DNA from 2 places in the Ornithinibacillus jepli genome. Region 2 is predicted to be linked to the other one. Evidence: a T-box and tRNA genes for the amino acid it is inferred to sense, from the RefSeq annotation. Region 2 holds a T-box; the other holds one or more tRNA genes.
The links. The T-box of region 2 lies ahead of ileS (isoleucine--tRNA ligase). A T-box ahead of a tRNA ligase gene usually reads a tRNA of that ligase, here a tRNA-Ile.

Region 1 (8,728 bases), 450 kb from region 2:
TTTCACAAGTAGCTCTAAAGAAGATTTTTCAGAAATGCCAATAGAAGATGTTGTTAACGAATTAAAAGAACAAGGATATCGTGTATTAACAGAAACAGAATATATTTCTTTATCTATGGATGGTGAAGTGAATAAGAAAGAAACTGAAGTTGCTTCTGAAACAGAAGAAGTTTCTGATAAAGACGAATCTGATGACAATAAGAGCTCTACAGAAGAATCTACTGATAACCAAAGTGAAGAATCTTCCGCTAATCAAACAGAGCAACAAGAACCAACTGCAAAATCCTATACACTAACTATCGAAGCTGGTATGCCTTCATCAACAATCAGCAACCAACTTGAATCAAATGGTATTATAGATAGTTCTAGTGAATTTATTTCTTATTTAGAAGATGAAGGTTATGCAAACCGAATCCAGCTTGGACAATTCACTTTATCAAGTGATATGAGCTATTTCGAAATAGCAGAAGCACTTACAAAATAAAAAGAAGAAGAGGTTTTAGGGAATTCTCCCTAATACCCTCTTCTTTTTTAATCATTTAAATCTACTATTTCACCTTTTACTAGAAATAAGATACTCTCTCCAATATTCGTAATATGATCAGCGAAGCGCTCAATATATCGTGCACTAAAAGCAATTTGCATCAAATATTGAACTTCCTCAGAATTAATTGCTGTTTTACCAAGCATATTTGTTACGACTTGTTTATATAATTTATCAACTTTATCATCCATCTCCGCTAGCTTTTGCGCGAACGAAATATCTTCTTGCTGAAAAGCACTTAAAGCCGTTTCCAACATAACCAACGCTGTATTACTCATTGTCCTTAATTCTTTTGGTATTTCTTCTTGATAATCTTTCCCTAAACGTATAGTAGATTTAGCTATATTTTTAGCATTATCCCCCATTCGCTCAATATCGGTTGCTACCCGTAGTGTTATAATTAAGCGTCGAAGATCGGTTGCAACTGGTTGTTGTTTCGCTATAAGTAAAATTGTTTTATCATTGATAGATGCTTCTTCTTTATCAATTAATTTATCATCACTAACAACTTGCTTAGCTAATTCGATATCTTGGTTAAATAAGGCGTCAATTGAATTACTAAGGGCTTTCTTTGTTTTATTTGCTATTCGAATAATATCCTGATTTAACTCTTCCATTTCAGAATGGAACTGCTCTCTGCTTGGCATACTATCGATCTCCCCCATTTCATCATATACTTATCCTAACGGTTTAATATGAAAGATATATTAACCTTATGTAAAAATATTGTAAATTTTTCGTATAATAAAACCCTAAGACATTATTCGTCTTAGGGTAAATACTTACTCATTTTCATCAACATTTTCGGTATTATTATTAGCTTGATCTCGTTTTTCTTTAAGGCTAAAATATGCTTCATAAATTCTGCGTGTAATATTATGGTTAATGGCAGAATTAGTGTCAACATCTAGATTAGGCACTATAACAGAAAGGGCGATTTCGGGGTTATCATATGGTGCATATGATACCATTGTTAAATTAATGGTCTCATAATGCTCCCCATCAATATATACATCACTTTCTGCAGTACCTGTTTTACCCGCTGCATTAAAATTGGTCTCTTTAAAATAGTTATAAGCTGTTCCACCAGGTTCTTGATAAACTTGACGGAAGCCTTCTTGCACCCTATTTATTAAATTGTCGTCCATCACTATTTTATTTAATATTTTTGTGTTAACAGTCTTATATACAGACCCAAGATTTTCACCATCTAGACTAGGATTCCGAACTTCCTTTAAGAAATGGGGCTGAACTCGATATCCGCCGTTTGCAATAGTTGAAACATATTGTGCTAGTTGCATAGCTGTAAAGGTATCATATTGTCCAATTGCAAAGTCCTGAAATAAACCTGCTGCACCAACTATGTCAGTCGGACCAACAAATCCAGTTTCTTCATATGGATAATCAACACCTGTTGGAACCCCTAGCCCAAATTGTCTAAAGTAATTTCTCATTTTAGTAAAAGCAGCTGGATTAAAAGTGATTCCTTTATCGTAAGCATAGTTATATTCTCCACCCATTTTCATTGCAATAAAGAACATGTATACGTTGGATGATTGCTTTAATGCACTAAGGTCATCTACCCAGCCAAGATTTTTCCAAGAACCTTTCTCTTCAGTCCCTGCTATTTTAATCGGTTTATCTACTAAGCTATCTCCAGGATTGATTACACCTGATTCATACCCTGCTAATACGGTAGCACCTTTAACAGTAGAGCCAGGACGATGGGCATCGTATAGAGCTTTATATCCCACATCAACTATGTCATTTTTTTCACGGGCTTCTGTCTTTGGATCATCATAATATCCTTGCCCCGAAACAGCCAACAATTCTCCCGTGTTAGGATTCATGACAACTGCCATGACATCACGTAAAAATCTATTGTCTCCACCTTGTGTTTCTGCTTCTAATTCACTTTTAAGAATTTCATCAACCATTTTTTGAAATTCGATATCAATGGATAAAATAAGATCTTTTCCACTCTCACCAGGGACGACCACGTTTGAGTCTAAAATCACTCCACTTTTACTCATTTCATATTCGACTTGTTCTTTCCTACCTCGAAGAAAATCCTCATATTGTTCTTCAAGTCCACTCAAGCCTACTCTGTCATTCCTATTATATCCTTTTGCCAAATAGTAATCTATGTTTTCAGCTGGTACCCCTTCTTTTTCCGTGGATACATTTCCAATAATGTTTTTGAATGTATCATCGTATGGAAATTCTCGGACCCAGTCAGTAGTCGCATTAATACCTGGTAATTCAGAGAGATGTTCTGCAACCCTTGCATATTCTTCCGGAGTTACATTTTCACTCTTTACAATTTGTGGTGTTAACGCATAAGCACGATCAAGCTCTTTTTTAATCAAAATAATTTCAAGATCTTGCTCTGATAGATTATTATCATATTCTTCCTCGGTAATTCTGTCCAGAATCACTTTATATTGCTCTGCCGGTTCCATATCAGCAGCTTCTTCAACCGATAATTTGTCCTTCACTTTATCAGGATTCAACACATACCAATACTCTTTCTTATCCCGATCTGTTATTCTGTTAATTTGTTTTTCTTTTTCATCTTTATCTGGATGAAACATATCGATGTAAAGTGCAAGCTTCTGGGCAACTTCTAATCGATCTTTTGCTTGAACACCTTTAGGAGGTGTATATGTTATGGCATACATTGGTTTATTTTTAGCAATCACATTATGATTACGGTCATAAATCTCGCCACGTGGCACTGGAAGCTTTGTTGTATCCTGTGTTGTTCTATTAATTTCTTCTTGAAAACTTTCCCCATTTAGTATTTGAACTACACCTAGTTGTAAAATTAGGACAGCAAATAGTAAAAACACGATGAAAAATAATATATTTAATCGAAAGGGAAGCTGCGCTTTTTGTTTTTTTTCCTTCTTCATTTCTCTCCCCCATTACAAAATTCTATGGTTTCATTATCTTTTTATTATACCATTTATACGTGAGGAGTTTAACGATTATTTTCATCAGTCACTTGATCTTTTATAAGAACATCCTTTTTATTCGTACCCGTCAGAAAAATATTCCTTACAAATATATATACTCCTAAATGCATCGAACCAAAAATGATTAATAATATTGGGATAATCTTTTCACTATCAAATAGTGAAATACTAATAATAAAGGTTATAATAGAAGTTACCCGGCCAATATTAGAAAATAACTCACGGACAACAATATATTCAATCCGTAATTCACCAGCTTTCCATGCCTTTCCAATTACATCAAAAGTCATCGATAGATAAGGTACATTCACAATTGGATATGCAATCCCGATAATAATTCCATATATAATTAAAGTAGCATAGCTTGCGTGGAAAATGATAATAAACAATGCTAGAAATAGCATTAAGCTACCCAAGAGTATCGCTTTTTTGCGTTTTGAAGGTTTAATAAATTTAGTAGCCAAAAAATAGAAGACAAATGAAAAACCCGAGAAGTAGAGGTTAAACATACCAAGTGCAAGCTCACTTTGCGTTACAATATAAACCCAAATCGTAATAACAAATAGGAAAATACCTTCTCTTAACCCTTGAAAAATGTGAGCATTTAATATCCTATTCCAGTTTCTATTATTTTTTCTTTCTGCTACTACCCTTGCAAATAAATATACACCTTCTGCAGGTCTTCTTTTTAGAAAAAAACTACATGCTACAGCACAAATGAATAAAATGAAAGAAGTAGTAAATATCGTACTATACCCTATATTTGCAGGCATTTTAGAAATGATGAAACCAGCACTGAATGGTCCAACCATTCCCCCTAAAGACTGTAATACACCTAGAAAGCCATTGAACAAATCTCTAGTTTCCGGTTCTGTTATTTCAAAGGTTAGTACATTAAATGCCAACCAGTAAAAACCATATCCAATACCTAATAAACTTCCTAACAAAAAATTAAAATATGCTGCTTTGTCACCTATTATTAATACCATTAAAAAAAATAGCGATAGAAAGATAACACCTAACCTTAATACTATTACTCGGTCCACTTTTTTCGCAATTTTTCCGGCGGCTATAAAAGTAAGTGGTTGAAAAATAAATATGGCTAAATTATAAAAAGCTATCGTATAGTAATTACCTTCTGCTTGTTTCCATAAGTAGACATTTACAAAAGTATTGGATAAATAAATTCCTAGTGAATATAATCCACCGATTACTAATAATAGTATTAGGTCCCTATTTACCTTTGTTTTCCCAAAAACATACTGTAAGGTTTTTTGCATATTGAATTGCCCCTTTTCTCTCTTTCCTTAGTGTAAGCAATTCAAATATAGATATACAAAATAAAGAGGAGGACACATAGTTTAACACTATGTGTCCTCCTCTAAGTTTACCAATAAAGTTTTATTTAGCTTCGTTATAGTTTTTAGTTACTTCATCCCAGTTTACTACATTCCAGAATGCAGCTACATAATCAGGACGTTTATTTTGATAATTTAAGTAGTATGCATGCTCCCAAACATCAAGTCCCAAAATAGGAGTTTTACCTTCCATTAAAGGAGAATCTTGGTTTGGAGTACTTGTTACTTCAAGTTCACCGTTACTTACTACTAACCATGCCCAACCTGAACCAAAGCGAGTTTTAGCAGCATTTTCAAATTCCGCTTTAAATTTATCGAAGCTACCAAATTTACCGTTAATTTTATCAGCTAATTCACCAGTTGGCTCCCCGCCACCATTTGGAGATAGAACTTTCCAGAATAAGCTATGATTATGATGTCCACCACCATTGTTACGTACTGCTGTACGAACGCTTTCAGGTAATGCATCAAGATTGCTTACTAATTCTTCAAGTGTTTTATCTTGAAGATCAGAATGCCCTTCAAGAGCAGCATTTAAGTTTGTTACATAAGTATTATGATGCTTTGTATGATGGATGTTCATTGTTTCTTTATCAATTGTTGGCTCTAATGCATCATATGCATAAGGTAATTCAGGTAATTCAAATTTTGCCATTTCGAAATATCCTCCTTCAAATATATGTTATTCAAGGGTATATCACCCTTTACATGAAAGACTATCAGAGGTTTCCAGTTCTTGCAAATTATTTGCCCATTAATTATCCTTTTACAACAAAAAAACAAGCAAAGTGCTTGTTTGAAATGATGGCTTGGGACGGAATCGAACCGCCGACACATGGATTTTCAGTCCATTGCTCTACCGACTGAGCTACCAAGCCTAAATATTATGTTGTTAATTCAATATTTTTTTTAAAATCAAAATAATATGTATGGAGGAGGTAGAGGGATTCGAACCCCCGCGCGGTTTGACCCGCCTGTCGGTTTTCAAGACCGATCCCTTCAGCCAGACTTGGGTATACCTCCGAGTATACATGGTGGACCCTGCAGGACTCGAACCTGCGACCGATCGGTTATGAGCCGATAGCTCTAACCAACTGAGCTAAGGGTCCTTTATATATGGGGCGACCGGTGGGAATCGAACCCACGAGTGCCGGAGCCACAATCCGGTGCGTTAACCACTTCGCCACGGCCGCCATGATGTTAAACAAATGATAGTAATGGTAGCGGCGGAGGGGATCGAACCCACGACCTCACGGGTATGAACCGTACGCTCTCGCCAGCTGAGCTACGCCGCCATTTTTTTTGGCTCCACAGGTAGGATTCGAACCTACGACCGATCGGTTAACAGCCGATTGCTCTACCACTGAGCTACTGTGGAATAATTCATAATAAGTTGTTAACTTGTCTACTATTTAAGTGGCACGAGATATAATATAACATGTTCAAACATTCGTGTCAACAACTATTTTACAATTAAAATATGTATTAAAAAAGGGTGTATTGAAAACGACAATAATTACTATATCACCTTTAAATAAAAATATCAATAAAAAATTTAAAAAAATAAAGAGAGGTTGATACCTCCCTTTATTTTTATTGATCCCCTAATACTGCTTCTGCAATATTAACTGCATGGTCGCCAATTCTTTCTAGGTTTGAGATTATATCTACAAAGACTATACCTGCAGATACACTACAATCCCCTTCATTCATACGAATAATATGCTTTTTCCGATAGCTACGTTCCATTTTATCAATTTGATCTTCTTTTTGAACTACTGCTAAAGCTTCTTCACGATTGTTCGTATCAAGAGCCTTGACTGCTTGTTTAACAGTAGACATTGTTAAGTCAAACATATTATTTAAATCTTCTTGTGCTTTATCAGTTATGATAACTTTGTTAGAGATTTTATAATCAATTAGCTCTACAATATTTTCAAAGTGGTCGCCAATTCTTTCTATATCTCTTACAGTATCCATTAAGATAGTGTGTTTTCCACTTTCAAATTCTGATAAAGACCCACCAGAGATGTCGATTAAATAATCAGTAATACTCCTATCTAAACTGTTTAATGCCCCTTCAATTTGTAATGCCATATCAGCATGCTTTGTTTGGTTAGTTGAAAGGTATAAACTAGTCTCTTCCATTCCTTGATAGGCATATTCACCCATACGTACCACTTCTGCTTTTGCTTGGTCTAATGCAAGGGCAGAAGATTGTTGGATGAAGATGGGATCTAAATGTTTCGGCTTATACTCAATCGTTGTATCTTCACCAGGAACTAGCTTTGTAACTATCCAAGCTAGAAGTCCTATAAACGGGAATTGGATAATAGTATTTAACACATTAAAACTTCCATGTGCAAACGCAATAGTCATTTCCTCGTTTAGTGAAAAATGACTTTGTAAATAAATAACATATTGCGTAAATAAATTTAATAATAATAAAAATATTGTTGTTCCTACTAAGTTAAAAATCACATGAACAAAAGCAGCGCGACGAGCAGCAACTGTAGCGCCTAAAGAAGCCAGGACAGCCGTAATCGTTGTACCGATATTATCCCCAAATAGAACCGGTAAAGCAGCCTTTAAAGTAATTGCTCCTTCAGCATACAGACCTTGTAATATACCAATTGTTGCACTTGAACTCTGTACGATTACAGTAAATAGAGTACCGATTACAACCCCTAATATAGAGTGCTCACTCATGCTTATCGTCAATTCTTGAAATGCTTCTAAAGTTCTTAATGGCTTCATACCACTACTCATTAACTCTAAACCGAAGAATAGGGATCCAAAGCCAAAGATTACTTGCCCAATTGCTGTAAACTTTTGATGTTTAAAGAAAAAGATTATTAACGCACCAACAGCAATAATCGGCAAAGCATATTCCCCAACATCAATTCCAATAATAAATGCCGTTATCGTTGTGCCGATATTTGCACCCATGATAACACCTATAGCTTGTCTTAACGTCATAAAACCAGCACTAACCAATCCAACTGTAAGGACTGTCGTACCTGAACTACTTTGAATTAAGACCGTTACTACTATACCAGCAAGTACTCCTAAAAATGGGTTACTTGTAAACCGGTCTAAAATTTCACGCAACCGATCTCCAGCTGATTTTTGTAATCCATCACCCATATATTTAATACCTAAAAGAAAAATACCTAAACCACCGATGAATTCAAAAATCAGTGTCTGCACATCTATTTCCAATGGATATTCGCCCCTTTAATAAGTTCTTTTATGTATTCCCAAATAAAAACACACCCTAACTATTATTTATAAAATCAAACGTTTTGTAAAGGAATTATTAAAAACTTTACATAAAATTTACATTAGGGATTATTAATATAATTTTATCTCAATAAAATTATTGTGTGTTAAATGTAAAAAAATAATCCTTAAGATTTGACCTTAAGGATTATTTTTTGGTTCTACTAGTATTTTCGTACCATCTACTTGTGTAATGAGGACTTTAGTATCTCTAGGTATCCACTGCCCATTCGATACGGCACTATAATCTTTATTTCCTACTTTTATCGTTCCAACGGGACGCAAATCATTTAAAGTGACTGCCTCTTGGTGTAATAACGCTTTGTACTCATCATTTAAAGAATTATACCCTGCTTCACTCGTTAATTTATCCTTTAACGTTATTTTATTCCACATATCTCTACGCTTGAAAACTTTTAAGAAGAAAAGTGATCCTGCTGTTCCTAAAAGAACACCAAGTACAGCGTAGGCTCCTGCAGCGAAATTTGGAGCCGGTAATGCTACTGCTGCAATCATACTTGCAGCACCTATAGTAGCGAGGGTTCCATCATTTAATACTTTTCCAT
Region 2 (8,728 bases):
ATATCTACATAACGGTATTCTGTAGTTCCTTCACATTGATTGGTTATAGATGCTTCAGATACAATCAATAGCTGATGAACATCGTTAATTGCATTTAATACGGCTGTTGTTTCATCATCTTTCGGAACTATCGTAATTTTAGCTTCTAATGACTTACCAATTACTTTTTCATTACGAGCTTCTTCCAGAGCTTTTAATACATCATCACGTACTGACATGAAGTGTTCCCACTTACTTTCTAAACCTTCAAAGCCTTCAATTACTCTTGGCTCTGGAATATCTGTGAGCTGTGGACTTTCTTCTTTTACTCCAGGGATATATTCCCATACCTCATCAGCAGTATGAGGAATAATTGGCGTTAATAACTGTACTAAAGTTGTTAAAATTTCATAATAACCGGTTTGAATACTACGACGACGATGATTATCGCTAGCTTCAATGTACAGGACGTCTTTAGCGAAATCTAGATAGAATGAGCTTAAATCATCAGCACAGAAATTATGAATGTTAGAGAAAATAGGTGAAAACTCAAATTTTTCGTAGCTTTCCCTTACTTCCTTCACTAGTTGTTGTAATCGGTGTAACATGTATCGATCTACTTCTTCCATTTCCACTTCTGGAACGCGATCTGTTTCCGGATTGAAATCAGCCAAATTCGCTAGCATGAACCGGAATGTATTACGAATTTTGCGATATGCTTCAGAAGTTTGTTTTAAAATATCATCAGAGATACGTACATCTGCTTGATAATCAACAGAAGATACCCATAAACGTAAAATATCTGCACCTAATTGTTTTAAAACTTTACTTGGTACGACAACATTTCCAAGAGATTTACTCATTTTACGTCCATTGCCATCTAGTACAAATCCATGGCTAATAACTGTTTTATAAGGAGCTTTACCTGTAACTGCTACCGCTGTAGAAATAGATGAGTTAAACCAACCACGGTATTGGTCACTTCCTTCCAAATATACATCAGCTGGTCTATCATGGTCATTTCGGTTCAGTAATACTCCTGCGTGTGAAGAGCCAGAATCAAACCAAACATCCATAATATCAGTTTCTTTTGTAAACTCTCCATTTGGACTATGCTCTGAAGTAAATCCTTCTGGTAGTAAGTCTTTTGCTTCCCGCTCAAACCAAATATTTGAACCATGTTCAGCAAATAAATTTGATACATGTTCAATTGTTTCGTCTGTAATAATCGCAGTACCATCTTCACCATAAAATACAGGAATTGGAACACCCCAAGCACGCTGACGTGAAATACACCAATCTTCACGATCTCGGACCATATTATAGAGTCTTGTTTCTCCCCAAGATGGATACCAGTTGACTTTTTTAATTTCGTTTAAAATGTCTTCACGAAAATCTTTAATTGATGCAAACCATTGTGCTGTTGCACGGAAAATAGTAGGTTTTTTTGTTCTCCAGTCATGTGGATAAGAGTGTGTTATAAATGACAGTTTTAGTAAAGCACCTACCTCTTCTAACTTTTCGGTGATAGCTTTATTAGCGTCATCATAGAACATTCCTTCAAATCCAGGTGCTTCACTAGTGAATACCCCTTTATGATCGACAGGACAAAAAGCATCGATCCCATATTGTTTTGATACAAAGAAGTCATCCTCCCCGTGACCAGGGGCAGTATGAACACATCCTGTTCCAGCATCAGTCGTTACGTGTTCACCTAACATAACTAATGATTCACGGTCATAGAATGGATGCTTCGCTGTAACACGCTCAATATCATGCCCTTTAAAGTTTTTCACAACTTGAGGGTTAGCCCATTCCAGCTCAGCAGTTAACGTTTCTAATAATGCCTCTGCAACAACAAATTTATCATTATTTACATCAACTAATACATAGTTAATCTCAGGATGAACACTTATACCTAAGTTTGCTGGAATTGTCCATGGAGTAGTTGTCCAAATTACAATCTTATCGCCTGGATCTAGGACACCTTTTCCATCAACCACTTCAAATGCAACATAAATAGATGCAGAGCGTTTATCATAGTACTCAATTTCTGCTTCAGCAAGCGCTGATTCAGAAGAAGGTGACCAATATACTGGCTTTAACCCTTTATAGATATAACCTTGCTTAGCCATCTCACCGAATACTTTAATCTGTGCTGCTTCATAGTCCTTTGTTAGTGTAATATATGGATTTTCCCAATCACCACGTACACCTAGTTCTTTAAATTGAGAACGTTGGCTATCTACTTGGGTAAGTGCATATTCCGCGCATAATTGTCTAAATTCAGCAACGGAAAGCTCTTTACGTTTAACTTTTTTGTTTTTGGTTAAAGCTGTTTCAATCGGCAGTCCATGTGTATCCCATCCTGGAATATATGGTGCATGATAACCAGACATGGATTTATAGCGAGTAATGAAATCTTTTAAAATTTTGTTAAGCGCGTGGCCAATATGAATATCACCATTAGCATATGGTGGCCCATCATGTAGGATAAAGGTTGGCCTACCCTTTGTTCTTTCAACTGATTTCTCATACAAGTTCATTTCTTCCCATTTTTCACGGCGAAGTGGTTCTTTATTTGGTAAATTTCCGCGCATTGGAAATTCGGTTTTTGGCATCAGTAACGTTTCTTTATAGTCCACTGATTATTACCTCCTCATGTTTTAACGAATCATAATTGATGAAAAATTAAAAAATAAAAAAGCCCCTCATATCCCTGGAAGGGACGAGAAGACTCGCGGTACCACCCTTATAAATTTAAAATGCACTCCATTTTAAATTCACTCGAAATTCGTAACGTGAATAAGACGTCCAATTCTACTTGTTTCCTTTCAAATTGGATACTCAAGAGTGATATTCTAAAAACGTGCCGTACTAGGCTTCCACCAGTCCCTAGATCGCTAAAACAAGCACCCTGTTTTTATACTTTCTCTTTCATCGTATTTCTACTTATTATTACCTATACGTGTAAGCATTATATGTAAAATTTCATGAAACGTCAAGACTTACGAATCTTGATTAGTTAGTTCTAATTCCTTACCAACTTCTAAGTCAAACAATCCATCCCAATCATCTGATCCAATCATATCTAATTGCGCTTCAATTAACATTCTTAAACGTGTACGGAACACTTTTGCTTGTTTCTTCAACTCTTCTACTTCTATTGAAATTTGACGAGACTTACTTAATGCCTCATTGATAATACGATCAGCATTTTTTTCTGCTTCCTTAATGATTAATTTAGATTCCTTCGATGCATTCCCTTTTAATTCCTCTGCTGTTTCTTGAGCAATTAATATGGATTTATTTAAGGTTTCTTCGATATTGGTGAAATGGCTAAGCTTTTCATTCATTTGCTCAATCTTTTCTTTCATTTCTTTCTTCTCACGAATAACCATTTCATAATCTTTAATAACCTGATCTAAAAATTCATTAACTTCATCTTCATCATATCCGCGAAAACTTCTTGTAAACTCTTTATTATGAATATCAAGTGGTGTTAATGGCATTTGGTTAACCTCCCTATGAATTTTAAAAAAACAATAAGTCCATTATAAGTATACAGTAAAATTCGACAAAAATTATGTATTTCCTGCAATATTTGCTCATTTTTATAGAAAAAATGCAAAAAAACAACTATTTGATACCATTATATATCAAAAAGTTGTTCTTTACTATACTTGTAATAACGCCGTTGTTATTTTTATTTTCTCTTTTTTCGTTTGACCATTGATGGCGATTAGTTTACTCCTACCTTTTCCTCTTAAGGAAATCATATCTCCTTCTCTTAAGGAAAACTTACTATCTTCAACAGTACGATAATTTACCTTAACCAATCCTTTTTGGATAAGTGCTTGGGCATCTTTTCGCGAGATAGAATAAATTTCTTTCAAAATAGTATCAAGTCTTAATGAAGAGACTATTTTTTCAGTTTCAGACCAAATCGGTTCCTGTTCAATTAAATTAGCAAAAGATTTTTCCTCAAATGTAATAGATGATTTTTTTATCGAAGTTAAGTTCATGGAAACATAGGAGGCAATATCTTTATCGACAAGTAGTTGCACTTTACCATTATTGGCAAAGATATCTCCAACTTTTTTCCGTTTCATTCCTAAAGATAAAAAGGCACCTAACACATCTCGATGGGCAATGGAGACGAACTTTTCATGATAGGTAGCTTGTAATAAAGAAATGTTAAAGGAATCCTCTGTGATTACATCATAAAATGGAGCTATAATAGCTCGTTTACGCTCTGAATGCTTTCCGCCACCAAATAAATGGAGTTGTAACTCATCATTTTCTGTTCCGATTAACATTTCTACTATTTGTTGTTCTCTTGGATCTAAAAAGTCCGTTAATCTTGGAATAAAAGAGCGTTCAATTTGTTCCTTCCACGATATTACTTGGTCTATGAAGCCATGCTCCTCTTTACGAAAATGTTGATATATATCCATCCAACTACACTCACAGGTAGATTAGTCTGAAAAGAATATCATATAAAGCAAGAAGCCCTGTTCCAGCTAATTGTAAAACAATAATAGCAACGATAGGGGAGAAATCAATCATACCTAATGGCGGAATAAATTTACGGAACGGCTCCAAATACGGTTCATATAGCTTCGTTAATACTCGACCAAAAGACGATTCCCTAGATCCAGGAAACCATGACATAAATATATAAACAATTAATCCTAGACTATAAATACGTAATGCATAAACTAAAATCTCAAAAAGTGTATTTAGCCACATAGCTTAAGTTACCATCCTTTATTTAATTCTTCTTCTAAAGTCTCTGAAATAGAACCGGAAACATCCATGTTATCCGGTGCACATAAAAACGTTTGTGATCCTAAACGTTGAATAACCCCATTCACAGCATACACAGTACCACTTAAGAAATCCACTATCCGTTTTGCCTCATATGTTTCCAAACGTTGTAGATTAATAACTACTGCCCGTTTATTCACTATGTTATCCGCAATTTGTTGTGCTTCGTCAAATGTTCTCGGTTCATATAGAACTACTTTGGGAGAGCTCGTTTTAACACTTTTTAAGTTGATCACATTATGATTAGGAGGCTGATTTTTAATACTGGGGCTTTCTACAATTTCTTCTTCAACGTATTCATATTCATAGTCATCATCCATAGCAAAAAATGTTTTTAACTTGTTTTTAATACTCATTATTTCACCTCACTATTTACGACCCTACTAATTTAGAGCCAATTCGAATATGGGTAGCACCCTCCATAATAGCAATATCAAAATCATTACTCATTCCCATTGATAAAAATTCACAAGGTGCATGATGAAACTCTTTCTCTCTAATAGTATCGCGTAAGTTACGAAGATTGCGAAAAACATTATGTAATAATTCTTTATCATCTGTATGTGGAGCCATAGTCATTAATCCGACAACTCTAATCTTAGAGTATTCGGAAATCTCCTCCACAAAGGGAAGTACTTCATCTGGACGTAGACCATGCTTAGTTCCCTCTCCACTTACATTTACCTGAATAAAACAATTAATAGTAGATGTAGCACGTTTTTCAATTTCTTTTGCTAATGACAGTCTATCCAAGGAATGTAAATAATCTACCTTATCAATAATGTCTTTTACTTTTCTTGATTGTAAGCTTCCAATAAAATGCCATGTAGCCTTATTTCCAATATAGTTAAATTTTTCTAAGAAGCCTTCATGACGATTTTCACCAAGATTATGTATACCTGCATGGATAGCTTCCATCGTTCTTTCTATTGTAACATATTTCGTTACAGCTATTAGGTTGACATCATCTATATTTCGATTACTATATTTGCATGCTTCTTCCATTTTAGCCTTAATTTCTGTTAAATTTTTTGAAACATCCATGCTAGTGAATACTCCTCCTTACTAACTAACCAGTAAAACCAATAAAACCTAACATTCGACCGGTTTTCCCTTGATCCCGACGATAAGAAAAAAATAAATCCTCATCCCTAAACGTGCAGTAATTTGTTACATCTATATTACTACGAAATATACCAGCTTGTACAAGAATTTCGACATTTAGTTTCTTTAAATCTAATAAATAGTGCTCATTACCTAATGGTGTTAGCACCTCTTTCTGAAATGCTTCTGGAATTCGTTCTTTCACATAATTATCCACTTCATAGTTTTCGTTAGATATACATGGACCGATAGCAACAAGTATGTCCTCAGCATTAGCTCCGACCTCTACAAACTTCTTAGTCATTTCCTCGGCAATCCTTCCAACTGTTCCTTTCCAGCCTGCATGGGCAATTCCGATATATCTAGTTTTTGGATCAAAAAAGAATAATGGAACACAATCAGCAAAAAAAGCAGTACAAAGTATCCCCTTCTCACAAGTGATTAATCCATCTATACCCTTTAAAGAAGACTCTACAAAAGTCGAACCGCTTCCTCGGTCATCATTACTTACAACATAGACTTTTGATTGATGAACTTGTTCTCCGCTCACCCAGTTTTCTAAAGGGAAGCAAAGTGAAGAAGCTAATCTCTCTCTATTCTGCAGAACATCCTCTCTATTGTCAGAAACATGCAATCCTAAATTATTGGAGTGAAATGGTTCCTTACTTACTCCACCATACCTAGTCGTAAATCCTACTGTTAAGTCTGGTGCAATATTCATCCATTTATCAATATGTAGAAATGCTTTATCGTTATACTGGAACACATCTAGCAAAAAAATTCCCCCTGTAACATATTATGAAGTCATTCTAGAAACAATTTAGCCCCATCAACATCTCTTACTAAGATTACATCCGAGCCAATTGTTACGATTTGCTCCCAATATATCATTAATTCATCAGGTTTTCCAAAAAAACCTCCCTTTTTTTCACGTAGGTAAATAACTAGTGCAACAATTCTCCCACGATCCGGGTCAATTTCTAAATCTGAAATATGACCTAACCTTCTTCCGTCATTAATAGCAATTAATTCTTTTGCTTGTAAATCTGATAAAGTTATCATCCGACTCACCCACCCTTACCCTAATATATATGCACTAGACTAGTAGTTCATTCAGATGTCAATGACATAGAAAAAGGAATAGACATATTTGTCTATTCCTTTTAACTTATTCAAACATTTGCTTATTCATTTGACTAATTGCAGCTTTTTCTAGACGAGAAACTTGTGCTTGTGAAATACCGATTTCATCTGCAACTTCCATTTGTGTTTTGCCTTGGAAAAAGCGTTTATTCAGAATCATTTTTTCTCGTTCATTCAATTGATGCATTCCCTCTTTTAAGGAAAGCTTGTCTACCCATGTATCATCTCTATCTTTATCATCACTTATTTGGTCGACAACATATATCGGGTCTCCACCGTCATTATAAATTGGTTCAAATAATGACACTGGATCTTGAATGGCATCCATTGCAAATACTACATCAGAATGAGGAACTCCCATTTCTGCAGCAATTTCAGCTGGAGTAGGTTCTTTGGATGTTTTATTAATTAACTTTTCTCTAACTTGTAGTGCCTTATAAGCAATATCTCTTAAAGATCGAGAAACGCGAATCGGGTTGTTATCCCGTAAATATCTACGAATTTCACCAATAATCATCGGTACTGCATAAGTAGAAAATCTAACATTATGACTTAAATCAAAATTATCAATTGATTTCATTAGTCCGATACAACCAACTTGAAATAGATCATCTACATATTCACCCCGATTATTGAATCGTTGAATGACACTTAGTACTAAACGTAGATTACCATTTACTAGCTCTTCTCTTGCGTGGATATCTCCCTCTTGCATTTTAATAAATAACTTTCTCATTTCTTCATTTGTTAAAACAGGTAATTTAGATGTATCCACACCACAAATTACAACTTTATGTCTAGTCATTCTGTACCCTCCCAGTTGGAGATGCTGTTCATGGACAGTATCTCCTAGGAAGGGAAAATTTATGCAATTAGAATCATCGTTTTAGAAGGTATAACCCGCCTGAAATAGTTATATATCAAGCTATACCATCTTATTAAATTCTTTTTTTAGTCTTCGAATTATTTTCTTCTCTAAACGCGATATATAGGATTGGGAAATGCCTAACATATCTGCAACATCCTTTTGTGTTTTTTCTTCTTCTCCAACTAGGCCAAAACGTAATTCCATGATTTGTTTCTCTCTATCATTAAGTTGTGATAATGCATTCTGTAATAAATGCTTATCAACCTTTGTTTCTAAATTTTTCGTAATAACATCCTCTTCTGTACCTAGTACATCGGATAATAGTAATTCATTACCATCCCAATCAATATTCAACGGTTCATCAAATGAAATCTCAGATTTTAGTTTATTATTTCTCCTTAAGTACATTAAAATCTCATTCTCAATACACCTAGAAGCATATGTAGCAAGCTTTATTTTCTTTTCAGGGTTAAATGTATTTACTGCCTTAATTAAACCAATAGTACCAATACTAATTAAATCTTCAATATTTATACCAGTGTTCTCAAACTTACGTGCAATATATACGACTAATCGTAGATTTCGTTCGATTAGAACGGACCGGGCTGAAGAATCACCTTTTGTTAACAAAACAAGGAGTTCACTTTCCTCTTCCTTCGATAATGGTGGAGGTAAAGCTTCACTACCACCTATATAGTAAATTTCTTTTGGTTTAAACCCTAATCTAGCTAATAATTTATACCACCAAATACGAAATTTTAATTTCAATTTTTCCATTTGTATCGCTCCTTTTTTGTTATGCTG

Region 1: it has a tRNA-Ile gene. The T-box ahead of ileS (isoleucine--tRNA ligase) is inferred to sense a tRNA for this amino acid. The anticodon was not compared.

The regions. Positions count from the first base shown of each region.
Region 1 covers NZ_JBFEGG010000001.1:1,219,319-1,228,046, forward strand. Annotated here, with positions in the region: gene AB1K81_RS06365 (hypothetical protein) at 1-484, shown strand, start outside; gene phoU (phosphate signaling complex protein PhoU) at 532-1,191, opposite strand; gene AB1K81_RS06375 (peptidoglycan D,D-transpeptidase FtsI family protein) at 1,327-3,459, opposite strand; gene AB1K81_RS06380 (MFS transporter) at 3,528-4,802, opposite strand; gene AB1K81_RS06385 (superoxide dismutase) at 4,924-5,535, opposite strand; tRNA gene AB1K81_RS06390 (tRNA-Phe) at 5,686-5,758, opposite strand; tRNA gene AB1K81_RS06395 (tRNA-Ser) at 5,811-5,903, opposite strand; tRNA gene AB1K81_RS06400 (tRNA-Ile) at 5,913-5,989, opposite strand; tRNA gene AB1K81_RS06405 (tRNA-His) at 5,998-6,073, opposite strand; tRNA gene AB1K81_RS06410 (tRNA-Met) at 6,099-6,175, opposite strand; tRNA gene AB1K81_RS06415 (tRNA-Asn) at 6,184-6,258, opposite strand; gene AB1K81_RS06420 (Na/Pi cotransporter family protein) at 6,474-8,102, opposite strand; gene AB1K81_RS06425 (NfeD family protein) at 8,304-8,728, opposite strand, start outside.
Region 2 covers NZ_JBFEGG010000001.1:771,450-780,177, reverse strand. Annotated here, with positions in the region: gene ileS (isoleucine--tRNA ligase) at 1-2,624, opposite strand, end outside; T-box leader at 2,701-2,929, opposite strand; gene AB1K81_RS04070 (DivIVA domain-containing protein) at 2,988-3,491, opposite strand; gene AB1K81_RS04065 (YlmH family RNA-binding protein) at 3,657-4,436, opposite strand; gene AB1K81_RS04060 (YggT family protein) at 4,447-4,731, opposite strand; gene AB1K81_RS04055 (cell division protein SepF) at 4,740-5,165, opposite strand; gene AB1K81_RS04050 (YggS family pyridoxal phosphate-dependent enzyme) at 5,182-5,853, opposite strand; gene pgeF (peptidoglycan editing factor PgeF) at 5,879-6,679, opposite strand; gene AB1K81_RS04040 (YlmC/YmxH family sporulation protein) at 6,718-6,975, opposite strand; gene sigG (RNA polymerase sporulation sigma factor SigG) at 7,082-7,861, opposite strand; gene sigE (RNA polymerase sporulation sigma factor SigE) at 7,982-8,701, opposite strand; gene spoIIGA (sigma-E processing peptidase SpoIIGA) at 8,721-8,728, opposite strand, start outside.